Regions from separate parts of the Aliirhizobium sp. YIM B11859 genome, predicted to be linked through region 1. Evidence: riboswitches for the same ligand, from Rfam matches in the RefSeq annotation. Region 1 holds a riboswitch; each other region holds the start of a gene.
What was found. Region 1 has a riboswitch for cobalamin ahead of AC2GXZ_RS26665 (CbtB domain-containing protein). Riboswitches for the same ligand answer to the same signal wherever they lie in the genome.
Positions count from the first base shown of each region.

Region 1 (4,169 bases):
TTTGCCCACGTCCGAGCCCGTTCCCTGGAACATGAGCGACCGGGCAGCCATGCTTTAGAACTCGATCCCGGCCTGGGCTTTGACGCCGGCCTTGAAGTGATGCTTGACCAGCGACATCTCGGTGACGAGATCGGCCGCCTCGATCAGCGCCGGCTTGGCATTGCGCCCGGTCACCACGACATGCAGATCCGGGCGTCGCGCCTGAAACGCAGCCACGACCTTTTCCAGATTGAGGTAATCGTAGCGCAGCGCGATGTTGAGCTCATCGAGAATGACGAGGCCTATCGTCTCGTCCGCCATCAGCTCGAGCGCCTTCTCCCAGGCTTTTTCGGCCGCGGCGATATCGCGCTTCAGGTCCTGGGTTTCCCAGGTGAAACCTTCGCCCATCGTATGCCAGACGACGCGATCACCGAACACCGCAAGTGCCGGCTGCTCGCCGGTCGACCATGCGCCCTTGATGAACTGCACGATACCGACCCGGCGATTGTTGCCGAGCATGCGAAGCGCCAGCCCGAAGGCTGCCGTCGACTTGCCCTTGCCGGGTCCGGTATGGACGATAAGAAGACCCTTTTCCTGGGTCTTCTCCGCCACTTCTGCATCCTGCACGGCCTTGCGGTTCGCCATCTTGGCCCGATGGCGCGCCTCTTCTGCCTGATTGATCTCCTTCACCGTGCAGCAAACCCCGTGGACGACGACGCGGATGCACTTTCACCCGACCTGAAACGCGCGCGGATCAAACCCGCAAGCGCGCCAAGAACGGCCCAGAACACCAGGTTTGTGGCATAAACGGCGTTGACGAACCGCGCATAGAGATCCATCGGCACAGCCGTCTCATGCGAGGGCGGCAATGGCGCACCAATGAGATGCGGGGCGACGAGCAGCACGATCGCGAGTGCTGCAGGCAGCGCCGAACGGCTATAGGCCAGAAGACCAAGCCCTGCAGCCGTGCAGACAGCGGTCGATACCCACCAGACCTGACGTGGACCGAGTTCGGCGGCCGGCATGCCGGGCAGTTCCGGCGGCAGGCCGAGGCCTGGCGCCAGGATCACCGTGACGAACCCTGCAAGGCCGAACATCAGACCGCCACGCCATCCGCCGAACCCGCCGAGAGCCTCGGACGCTGCGATGAGCACCAGCGCAAAGCCGATCCCGGTCAGCATGTCGGCCGCAGCCGTATAGATGAAGCGCTCGAAACCGTCGGCCGGCGACCAGCCTTCCTCGTCATGCTCATGCGCGGCGACAGGCGCTGCGGCCCCGGCGGCCGGTGCGGCATCGTGGCTGTGGCCAGCTTCCGCGCCGGCATTTTCATAAACCTCTGCGTTCAGGATCAAAGGTACGGTGGAAAAGCTCTGCATCACGGTCAACAGGAGACCAGCCAAAAGACCGGCGATCACCGCCGTGAAGACGATGTTACGAAACAGCGACATATGGGAATTCCTCTAGGTGACCAGCGATCTCAGTGGCAGGGAAATGCCAGTGAATGGCGCGTATCGTGGGCGGCGTTATGCACGACTTCCAGATGCGAGAAACCGACGAAACCGACCATGAAAAGGCCGAGAATAGCCGACAGGCCGAGAGGAATGACTTTGGAAGTGGAGACGCTGACTGCAGTTGCAGCGGAATTCGTAACCATGGACTTTTCTTTCTGCCCTCCACCCGAGGACTGTTCAATTTATCCGATATCTCCGGCAGGTCTCCTGGCTCGCGGATCGAATGCCTTCACCCGCCTTCCCGGATTTCTCCAGTGGCTTGACGGCCATATAGCCGTTTTGGGTAGAGACTTTCCGCCTACAGTTGCGGGGGCAGCCGCGGGTTTGACAGAAAAACCGTCGCACCGCATTCCCTTCGATAAACCCTTTCGGGCACCAAAGACGATTTCACTATAGACAATTCCTCTGATCGGGCAATCGTCTTTGCGACATTGACAGTTTACCGCAACAGCGCTTACTTGACGGAACAACGGTCCCTTGCCGGCAACGGGAGGGGCTAAGAGAGAATGCGGTGCGAGCCTTGGGAAACTCCAGGCTCAATGCCGCGGCTGCCCCCGCAACTGTAGGCGGCGAGCCATCCGGCCAGAGACGCCACTGGAGAGATCCCGCCACGGATCCATCTGGGAAGGCAGGCGGATGGCGACGACCCGCGAGCCAGGAGACCTGCCGTTCGACAATCATGCTTTTCCGGGCGGGGTGCTCCGGATGAAGCTTTGCTTTCACTGCAGGATGGCTCGTCCTCCTGCCGCGCACCCCGATTGTTGAAGACCTGGCGGTAGTGCGGCCTGATGACAAGTGATGACAGAAAAGGCGTGTCCGACGCGGCTTGCGGCGACGTCGATGTGACGATTTTCGTCTGCACCAATTGCCGTGAGGCAAGTGACAGTGAGGCCCGCCCCGGCATCGGCCTGATCGAGGCGCTGCGCCGCGCCGCCGACGGCAAGCCGCTCGCCGTCAAGCCCGTCACTTGCCTTGCCAATTGCGACAAGAGCCCGAGCGCCGCCTTCAGCCATCGCAGCGGCTGGTCCTATGTCTTCGGCCATCTCTCGACCGACAATGTCGACGATATCGTCACCGGCGCCATGATGCTGGCCGAGGACGAACGCGGTTTTCTTCCTCTTCGCGGCCGTCCCATGTGCCTGCGCGGCAAGGGCATGACGGCCCGCATTCCCCCATTCCATCATCACGAGGACATGCCTTCATGAGCGTAAACTTCGATCGAGTCCCCTGCACCGTCGTCACCGGCTTTCTTGGCGCCGGAAAGACCACGCTGATCCGCAACCTGATCGAGAAACTCGACGGCAAGCGTCTGGCGATCATCGTCAACGAATTCGGCGATGTCGGCATCGATGGTGAAGTGCTGAAGGGCTGCGGCATAGAGAGCTGCCCGGAAGACAACATCATCGAACTGGCCAATGGCTGCATATGCTGCACCGTAGCCGACGATTTCGTTCCCGCGATCAACCAGATTCTGGCGCTTCAGCCGCCCGTCGATCATATCCTGATCGAAACCTCCGGCCTTGCACTGCCCAAGCCGCTGGTCCAGGCCTTCCAGTGGCCGGCCGTCAAGGCGCGCGTGACGGTGGATGGCGTGATCGCCGTGGTCGATGGCGTGGCGCTGGCCGAAGGCCGTGTCGCCGATGACCATCATGCGCTCGAGGCACAGCGCCAGCAGGATGACTCGATAGACCACGACGATCCGATCGAGGAAGTCTTCGAGGATCAGGTCGCCTGCGCCGACATGATCGTGCTGACCAAGACCGACCTTCTCGACCAGGCATCGCTTGCCGCCGCCAAAGGCCGCGTCCAGGCGCATCTGCCGCGGGCGGTGAAGATCGTGCCGTCCGCCAATGGTGCGGTCGATCCGAGCGTGCTGATCGGCCTTGGCCTTGCCGTCGAGGACGATATCGAAAATCGCAAGACCCACCATGATGACGAACTGGACCACGACCACGACGATTTCGACAGCTTCGTCATTGACTTGGCAGCGGTGACCGATCCGGACGCATTGGCCGCCCGCATCTCCGCTACGGCGGAAGCCGAAAACGTGCTGCGCATAAAGGGCTTCATCGACGTCGCGAACAAGCCGATGCGCCTGCAGGTACAGGCGGTAGGATCGCGCGTGAACCACTATTTCGACCGCGCCTGGGCTCCCGGCGAAACCCGCCAGAGCCGCCTCGTCGTGATCGGAGAAAAGGGCATAGACCGCGCCGCAATCGAAAAGATGCTGGCTGCTTAATCAAGCCTGCGGAGGATAGTCAGAGAAAAGGATGCATATACTCGCCACCACATCGTCGTCGCTCGACGACCTTATCGAACCGGTCGACTTGAACCAGTCGCCGGCGGATGTGGTGGTGCTATCCTTTTCCGGAAGTGACCTGAAAGGTATTTCTGCCGGATGGAGCGAAGGCGAGGTTTCACTCGCTCTCGCCAACCTCTCCGATCTGCGTCATCCGATGTCTGTCGATCTGTGGGCGGAAAAGACCGCAGCCCAGGCAAAAGTCATTCTGGTGCGCATCCTCGGCGGATACGATCGCTGGGCCTATGGTGTCGAACAGCTTTCCCGGCTGGCACGACGAAAAGGCATCGCGCTCGTTTTGCTGCCCGGCGAATGCAGCATCCGGGATCAGCGACTGGCCACCGCCTCTACGGTCTCCGAAGACGAGCTTGCGGGCATAC
Region 1 is NZ_JBXHAY010000009.1:27,711-31,879, forward strand. It holds gene AC2GXZ_RS26650 (cobyric acid synthase) at 1-51, opposite strand, end outside; gene cobO (cob(I)yrinic acid a,c-diamide adenosyltransferase) at 55-669, opposite strand; gene AC2GXZ_RS26660 (CbtA family protein) at 666-1,427, opposite strand; gene AC2GXZ_RS26665 (CbtB domain-containing protein) at 1,457-1,633, opposite strand; cobalamin riboswitch at 1,671-1,885, opposite strand; cobalamin riboswitch at 1,944-2,175, shown strand; gene AC2GXZ_RS26670 (DUF1636 family protein) at 2,303-2,695, shown strand; gene cobW (cobalamin biosynthesis protein CobW) at 2,692-3,729, shown strand; gene cobN (cobaltochelatase subunit CobN) at 3,761-4,169, shown strand, end outside.

Region 2 (4,169 bases), on a different contig from region 1:
GCTCGATGGTCGTGACCACCGGCAACAAGTCGGAAATGTCGGTCGGTTACGCGACACTTTACGGCGACATGAATGGCGGCTTCAACCCGATCAAGGACCTGTACAAGATGCAGGTCTATGCGCTCGCCGAATGGCGCAACGGGCATGTGCCGCCGGATGCGCTTGGACCGTCGGGCGAAGTGATCCCGAAGAACATCATCTCCAAGGCGCCATCGGCCGAACTCCGCCCTGACCAGACGGACCAGGATTCGCTGCCGCCCTATCCGGCGCTGGACGACATTCTCGAATGCCTCGTCGAACTGGAAATGGGCACCGAAGAAATCGTCGCCCGCGGCCACGATCTGGCGACCGTCCACCGCATCGAGCACCTGCTCTATCTTGCCGAATACAAGCGCCGGCAATCGGCGCCGGGCGTCAAGATCACCAAAAAGAATTTCGGCCGCGACCGCCGTTACCCGATCACCAACCGTTTTCGGGATCGGTAACCGCCATGGCGTTTCGAAGCTCCGTCGAGATCTACAATATCCGAAACCGTCAGAGCCGTGTCCTGTGGCAGACGGAAGACCTATTCGAAGCGCCGAACTGGTCGCCCGATGGGCGTTATCTGATGCTCAATGCGGATGGTCTGATGTATAGGCTGTCTCTGGAGGGTGACGTTGCGCCGGAAAAGATCGAGACCGGTTTTGCGACCTTGTGCAACAATGACCACGGCATTTCGCCGGACGGCACACTGATCGCCGTGTCCGACAAGGTCGAGTTCGGCAAGTCGGCGATTTACGTGCTGCCGGCTGAAGGCGGGACACCGCGCCTGGTGACGCCCGAGCTGCCATCCTACTGGCACGGCTGGTCGCCGGACGGCAGGACGTTTACCTATTGCGGCATCCGCGATCAGGTCTTCGACATCTATACGATCGGCATCGATGGCGGCGAGGAGATGCGGCTGACCTTCGGGGAGGGCCGCAATGACGGTCCGGATTATTCCCCGGACGGCAAGTGGATCTACTTCAATTCCAGCCGAACCGGACAGATGCAGATCTGGCGCGCACCGTCTTTAGGCGGTGAGGCGCAACGCATGACCGACAGCATCTATGGCGACTGGTTTCCGCATCCGTCACCGAAGGGTGACAAGGTGGTTTTCGTCTCCTATGACGGCGATGTCTTCGATCATCCGCGCGACCTTGACGTGCGGGTCCGGCTGATGGACATGAATGGCGGCAATGTCGAAACCCTGTTTGAGCTTTTCGGCGGGCAGGGCACGATGAACTCGCCGAACTGGTCGCCCGATGGCGACGAATTCGCCTATGTCCGGTATTCACCTTCGACGTGAACGGGCTTGCGCCAATCCGGTCCAGCCAGCATAACAGGCCCGTCAGGTGCCCGTCTGTGACGGGAGAATCGGGAAGCCGGCGCAATTCCGGCACGTGCCCAACGCTGTGAGGCGGATGGTCATCGCATCAGGGGCAAACCCTGGCCACTGGATTACTTCCGGGAAGGCTGCGATGGTCGGATGAAGCCAAGTCAGAAGACCGGCCTGGCGTGATGGACCGATCCGCGCGGACGGCGGACAGGTTGCGGGGCTTGTCGTGATCGCCTCATCCGGCGACATGTGGGCTCCAGGCATTGTTGGGGAAAAACGATGCGACCTGAATTGCTGCCCGATCCTCCGGGCGACGGCCTTGTTGCGGCCGGACCATTTTCCGCAGGCGAGCGTGCCGCCGTTTACCGCGCCATAGAAACGCGGCGTGACGTGCGCGACCAGTTCCTCGCCGATCCGATAGACGACGACACGCTTCGGCGCGTTCTGGACGCAGCCCATGCGGCGCCTTCTGTCGGTTTCATGCAGCCGTGGAATTTCATTCTTGTCCGTGACGAAAAGGTCAGGCAGGCGGCCTGGGAAGCGTTTTCGACGGCCAATGACGAGGCCGAGGCAATGTTTCCCGAGGAGAAACGCAGCACTTACCGGAGCCTGAAGCTCGAAGGCATCCGCAAGGCCCCGTTATCGATCTGCGTCACCTGCGATCCTGACCGGGCAGGGCCGGTCGTGCTCGGACGCACCCATAATGCGCGCATGGACAGCTATTCCACCGTCTGCGCCATCCAGAACCTCTGGCTGGCCGCGCGGGCGGAAGGCATCGGCGTCGGCTGGGTCAGTATTTTTCGCGACGGGGACATGCGGGCGCTTCTGGGCATCCCGGAGCGCGTTGAAATCGTCGCCTGGCTCTGCCTCGGTTATGTGGATGCGCTCTACCAGGAACCCGAACTGGCGCTCAAGGGATGGCGCCAGCGCCTGCCTCTTGAAGACCTGGTCTATCAGGACGGCTGGGGCGTCAAATAATTACTGCTGTTGCTGCGGGCCGCTCGATTTGGGATTGGCGAGATCGATATTCTCGTCCGGGAAAAATTGCGGCCCGATTGCCCGCACCTTCCTGTCCGGATCGTAGGGACGGTCCGGCGGAAACTGGACCGGCGCTTCCTTCTGCGCCGTCACCGGGCGGGGACTGCCGATATGGGTGATACTGGAATTGGCGGTATCGCTTTGCGGAGCGCGCGGAGATGCCTCATAGAAGCCTGCGCCGGTCTGCGGTTCGTCAGGGCCGGGCAGTGCTATGCCGCGGATCTTGACGCGTTCCTTGTCCTCAAGCTCCGTCTGCGTATCGAGATCGGTCGGTGTGCAGCTATTGGCGCGGATCGCCGACAGAATCGCTACCCGCTCCTCGGATGGCTGTAGAAGCGAGCGGCTGTTATTGCGTTGTTCGGCCAGGCCCGCCCGCTCATCCTCGATCCGCTGCAGCGTTTCCTGCATGCGGTCGCATTCATCGCCATTGGCATTCTCGCCCAGCGTCACGACGCTGCCGCCGCAGCCCTGACGGCGCATGTCGATGCGCAATTGGCGGATATCCGCATTCATGGCGCTGAGATCCTGCGCGTAGCGGCGGATATTGCTGCTGGTGCCGATGATCTGCGGTGTGCTGTTGAGGCGCCTGTAGAGATTGGCACATATTTCGACATCACGCGAAAATGCCGCCTGCGGCAATACCGAACAGGCAATCAGCAGCGATGTCAGTGTCCGAACCTTGACGGAAATCATGTTTCACCTGTCGCATCGTATTGATGGCAGATCAACAATGTCATGCTCAGCATGCGGGAGGCTTGCCTTATCCCGCATGCTGGTTTGTTTCAGCCGCTCGGCTATTGTGCCGGCGCGAACGGCACCGGCTGCGAAGCTTCCGCGACAGCCAGTGCTGCCATGTTGACGACGCCGCGCGAGGTGACGGTCGTCGACAGGATATGTGCCGGCATCTTGGTCCCCAGCAGGATCGGGCCGACATGCAGCGCGTCCATCATCATCCGAACGATGCCGAGCGAAATATTCGCCGCGTCGAGGCTTGGGTAGACCAGCAGATTGGCTTCGCCATGCAACGGGCTGTCCGGCATGGCGCGTTTGCGCAGGATTTCGTTGAGCGCCGAACCGCCCTGCATTTCGCCGTCCACCTCAAGCTCCGGCGCGTTGCTGCGAATGATGGCGAGCGCGGCGCGCATCTTGCGGGCGCTTTCGGAATCGCGCGAGCCAAAGTTGGAATGGCACATCAGCGCCGCCTTCGGTTCGATGCCGAAGCGGCGGACTTCCTGGGCAGCAAGGATGGTGATCTCGGCGATCTCTTCCGCCGTCGGATTGTAGTTGACGAACGTATCCGTGAGGAAGATCGCGCCGCGCTGGGTGATCAGCAGGCTCAGGCCGGCATTCGTGCAGGAGCCTTCGCGTTTGCCGATGATCTGGTTGACGTCGCGCAGATGCCGGTCATAACGCCCTTCGAGGCCGCAGATCAGGGCATCGGCTTCGCCGCGCTTGACCGAAAGCGCGCCGATTACGGTCGTATTTGTGCGCACGACCGTGCGTGCCGCCTCCGGGTTGACCCCGGCGCGACCAACGAGCGCGAAATAGTCGTCGACATAATCACGGTAACGCGGATCGTCTTCCGGATTGACGACGCCGAAATCGACATTCGGGCGGATACGGATGCCGAAACGCTTCAACCTTGCCTCGATCACCGACGGGCGACCGATCAGGATCGGCCTTGCGATCTCCTCCTCGAGAAGAACCTGGGCTGCGCGCAGCACCCGTTCATCCTCGCCCTCGGCGAAGATGACGCGCTTCTTTTCGGCAGCCT
Region 2 is NZ_JBXHAY010000003.1:505,436-509,604, forward strand. It holds gene AC2GXZ_RS14695 (NAD+ synthase) at 1-485, shown strand, start outside; gene AC2GXZ_RS14700 (TolB family protein) at 491-1,327, shown strand; cobalamin riboswitch at 1,355-1,549, shown strand; gene bluB (5,6-dimethylbenzimidazole synthase) at 1,649-2,335, shown strand; gene AC2GXZ_RS14710 (hypothetical protein) at 2,336-3,088, opposite strand; gene AC2GXZ_RS14715 (NADP-dependent malic enzyme) at 3,190-4,169, opposite strand, start outside.
Region 2: another riboswitch for cobalamin. It lies ahead of bluB (5,6-dimethylbenzimidazole synthase); the one in region 1 lies ahead of AC2GXZ_RS26665 (CbtB domain-containing protein).

Region 3 (4,169 bases), on a different contig from region 1:
CCAGCGGATGAATGCCGCTGCCGGGCTTGACGGGCAGGACGATGGTCAACGGGCCGGGCCAGAAGGTTTCCGCCAGCTTACGCGACAACGGATCGAACACGGCATAACGCTCGGCCATTTCGATATCGCAGACATGGCTGATCAGCGGATTGAAGCGTGGCCGCCCCTTGGTCTCGTAGATCCGCGATATGGCATCCGCCCGCGTCGCGTCGGCGGCGAGCCCGTAGACCGTTTCGGTCGGAATGGCGATGGGAAGACCTTCGCCGAGCACGCGGCTTCCCTCGCGGATCGCGCGCCTAGGCTCCTTGGCCGTATCTATGATTTCGGCTTTCATGACGCCGTCAATACAGCGGAGCGGGCTCGCTTCAAAGCCTTTTGATGATTTCGCGGATGGCGGCATCCGGCGCGCCGAGCATCAGCACATTGCGCATCGCTTCCTGCGGATCATTGGTCTGGAACAGCAGTCCGTTCTTGCGCCAGCTGCGGTCGATCCTTGCCTGCTCTCCCGCTTCGCCCTCAACGGCGACGGCGAAATACATGCGCGAGTTGCGCGGGTTGATACGGGCGAAAAACACTTCTTCCCCACCGATCTCCGAGGAAAAATTGGCGATGTAGAATGACCATGTGACCATCGCGTCACGCGAAAAGAAGGTGCGCGCTGCGGTGACATGGCAATAACCGAGATGCGGGCTTCCCTCGAGCGTGCGATGGAAGATGATCTTCGGCAGGTGGATCGACTGGTGAAAGCTGTTGAGACGCTTGTGTGTCGTCTCGCCTGCGGCTTCGAGCTTCTTGCCGGTCTTTTCGGCGACTTCCTCGTAGCTCAGATAGCGGCGTTCGCTCGGAACCCACATCGGGCGGGAGCGCGGAATTCTGCCCGTGCGGAGGAATTCGGAATGGGCATTGCCCCCGCTCGGCGCCGAGATGAGCGGCCTCTGTCTGTTGACCTCGTAATACCGGAGCGGTCCTGGCATATTCGTGGTTCTTCCGATTGATTTTGCGGAATACTATTAGCAAGACCTTAACAGTGTCTTGCTTGTCGCAAGCTGGCGATACCGCCCAACCGCCGCAGCGATCTCGGGCGTCGTCGCCAATGCAGTCTCCGATGTCGCAATGTCGTCTATGCGACAGGCCGGCCTCACGCTTAAATATGACAAAGCTCAAGGTGCTGCCTCGCTAGGGGAGGCGGAAAATTGGGAAGCCGGCGGGTCGACGAGATCTATCCGGCGCTGCCCCCGCAACGGTGGTGGAGTTCAAGGCATGGCTTAACGCCACTGGGACAGAGCCGAACGGCCGCCCGGGAAGGTGCCATGCAGTTCCTCGAGGGAAACTCGGGGGACAACTCCTCAGCCCGGAAACCAGCCTGAGCTTGATGAAGACCGGTCGCGGAGGGCGACGGGACGGGAATTGGCTGCATCGTGCCGCCGACTTGTCCATGCCCGATCGCTTGCTTGATAACGAGGAAGCAAATGGACGTTCACAATCAGGTTCTGCGGCAGCTGAAGAACCGCCGCGAAGGTTTCAGCCTTGAACAGCCTTTCTATATCGACCCGGATTATTACAAGGTCGATCTCGAGATGATCTGGTATCGCGACTGGCTGTTCGTCGGCCACGATTGCGAGATCGAGAAGTCGGGCATGTATGTCACTCTGCAGATCGGCGATTATCCGGTTCTCGTCATCCGTACCCGCGAAGGCGATATCCGCGCCTATCACAATACCTGTCGCCATCGCGGCCACCGCGTCTGCACCAAGGACACCGGCTCGGCGACGCGTCTCGTCTGTCCCTATCACCAGTGGACCTACCAGCATGACGGTTCGCTGATGTCGGCTCGTCACATGGGCGAGAATTTCGACAAGAAGCAGTTTGGTCTCAAGCCCGTCCATTGCCAGGTCGTCGCCGGTTACATCTTCGTCTGCCTTGCCCAGGACGCACCGGATTTTGCGCCGGTCCGCGCCACCGTCGAGCCCTATATGGCGCCGCATCGCCTGTCCGAGACCAAGGTTGCCGCCAAGAATACCATTATCGAGAAGGGCAACTGGAAGCTCGTCTGGGAGAACAACCGCGAGTGCTACCACTGCGCCGGCAACCATCCGGAACTGTGCCGCACCTATCCGGAAGCTCCGACCGCTACCGGCGTGCAGGGTGCCGGCGATGACCCGTTCATCTCCGAACACTGGAGCCGCTGCGAGGCCGCCGGCCTTCCGAGCACGTTCAACATGTCGTCGGACGGCCAGTTCCGCGTTGCCCGTATGCCGCTGATCGAAGATGCCGAAAGCTACACGATGAACGGCCGCCCGGCGGTCCTGCGTTCGCTCTCGGACGACGTCAAGATCTCCCATATCGGCACCATGCTGATGTTCCATTATCCGACCACCTGGAACCACATGCTCGTCGACCACGCGATTTCCTTCCGCGTCATTCCGATCGGACCGGAGGAAACGGCCGTCACCACCACCTGGCTGGTCCACAAGGATGCGGTAGAGGGCGTTGACTACAACGTCGAGGAACTCACCCATGTCTGGAACATGACCAACGACCAGGACCGCCAGATCGTTGAGGAAAACGCTTTCGGTATCCGCTCGCCGGCCTACGAGCCGGGTCCCTATTCGGAAGCGCATGAGGGCGGCGTCATGCAGTTCGTCGAATGGTATTCGAACTTCATGATCGACCGGCTGCAGGGCGACGAGAGCAAACTCTACGCCGTCGCCTGACCGACAATGCCTCCATGGCCGCTCCGGGCATGGAACAAGTCAGGGTGTTTCCCGTTATATGTCGGAAGACATATCTAATGAGGAAACACCCAAATGATCGCATTCCGCATGCGCCTCGCTACAGCGCTGACAGCAGCTGCTGTCCTCGCTACAAGTTTTGTTCCTGTGTCCGCCATGCCGCTGGCGCCATCGGCACCGATGGCGGTTAAGACCAGTTCCGCCAATCCGGCAACGGAAGTCCAGTACCGTCCGCGTGATGAGCGTCGACACTATCGCCACGACCGCCGTGTCTATCGCGAAGGTTATTACAACGGCCATCGCGGTTATCGCGATTACCGTCGCGGTTATCGTCAGCACAACGGTTACTGGTTCCCGCTTGCGGCCTTCGGTGCCGGCGCAATCATTGGCGGTGCGATCGCCAACCAGCCGCGCGCATCGGGTGGCAGCCATTACCAGTGGTGCGCCAATCGCTATCGCACCTACCGCGCCTCCGACAATACCTATGTGTCGAGCCCGGGCGTTCGCCGCACCTGCGTTTCGCCGTGATGGTAACGCCAGTTTGATGACATGACGGCCCGGCAGATCTTTCTGCCGGGCTTTCGCATCTCCACGTTAATGACCGGTTCAGCTTCAAAATCCTAGGTTTGCCTCGGAATAGATGACTACCTCAGGGTCGAATGCGTTTCACGTATCTCGCCCGCCAACGAAGGAATGGAGAGCCTAAATGACTCTGTTCAGGAAAATTGCAGTAGCCGCAGTGTCGGCAGTGGTTCTTGCCGGTTCGATCGGCGCGGCACAGGCACTTCCGCTGCCGGCCGCACCATCTGCTCCGGTGGCATCGGATGTCACCAACGTCCAGTATTACCGCCACTATGGCGGCCCGCCGCGTGGTTATTACGGCGGCCCGCGCCGTGGCGGCTGGTATGGCGGTTATCGCGGATATGGCGGTTACCGTGACGGTTATCGCCGCCACAGCGACGGCTACTGGTATCCGCTGGCGGCCTTCGGCGCCGGTGCCATCATCGGCGGCGCGCTTGCAGCCCCGCGCTACGCCGAGCCGCGTTATGTCGAGCCGGCCCCCCGTTATGTCGAGCAGGCTCCGGTCTATCGCAGCAGCGGCCTCAACCCGCGCCATTATGAATGGTGCTCGGGTCGCTACCGGTCCTATGACAGCTATTCGAACACGTTCCAGCCCTATAACGGCCCGCGCCAGCAGTGCTATTCGCCCTTTTACTGATGCGGAAATGATCTTCGAGAAAGGCTCGCCCGGCACAACCGGGCGGGCCTTTTCCGTTTGGCGGGGGCCATGGGCGGATCAGAAAATTCCGGTGCGTCTCAAGAGCCACCATGCGGCGGCGACCGACAGCGCCATGATGGCGATCGCAAACGCTGTGCCGTGCTCCAGATGCGCAAACGGCAGCCCTTCCGTGTTCATCCCGAAAAAGCCGGTGACAA
Region 3 is NZ_JBXHAY010000002.1:375,559-379,727, reverse strand. It holds gene AC2GXZ_RS08120 (L-threonylcarbamoyladenylate synthase) at 1-334, opposite strand, end outside; gene AC2GXZ_RS08115 (DUF6656 family protein) at 366-974, opposite strand; cobalamin riboswitch at 1,146-1,381, shown strand; gene AC2GXZ_RS08110 (aromatic ring-hydroxylating oxygenase subunit alpha) at 1,470-2,714, shown strand; gene AC2GXZ_RS08105 (BA14K family protein) at 2,808-3,260, shown strand; gene AC2GXZ_RS08100 (BA14K family protein) at 3,439-3,951, shown strand; gene AC2GXZ_RS08095 (transporter) at 4,030-4,169, opposite strand, start outside.
Region 3: another riboswitch for cobalamin. It lies ahead of AC2GXZ_RS08110 (aromatic ring-hydroxylating oxygenase subunit alpha); the one in region 1 lies ahead of AC2GXZ_RS26665 (CbtB domain-containing protein).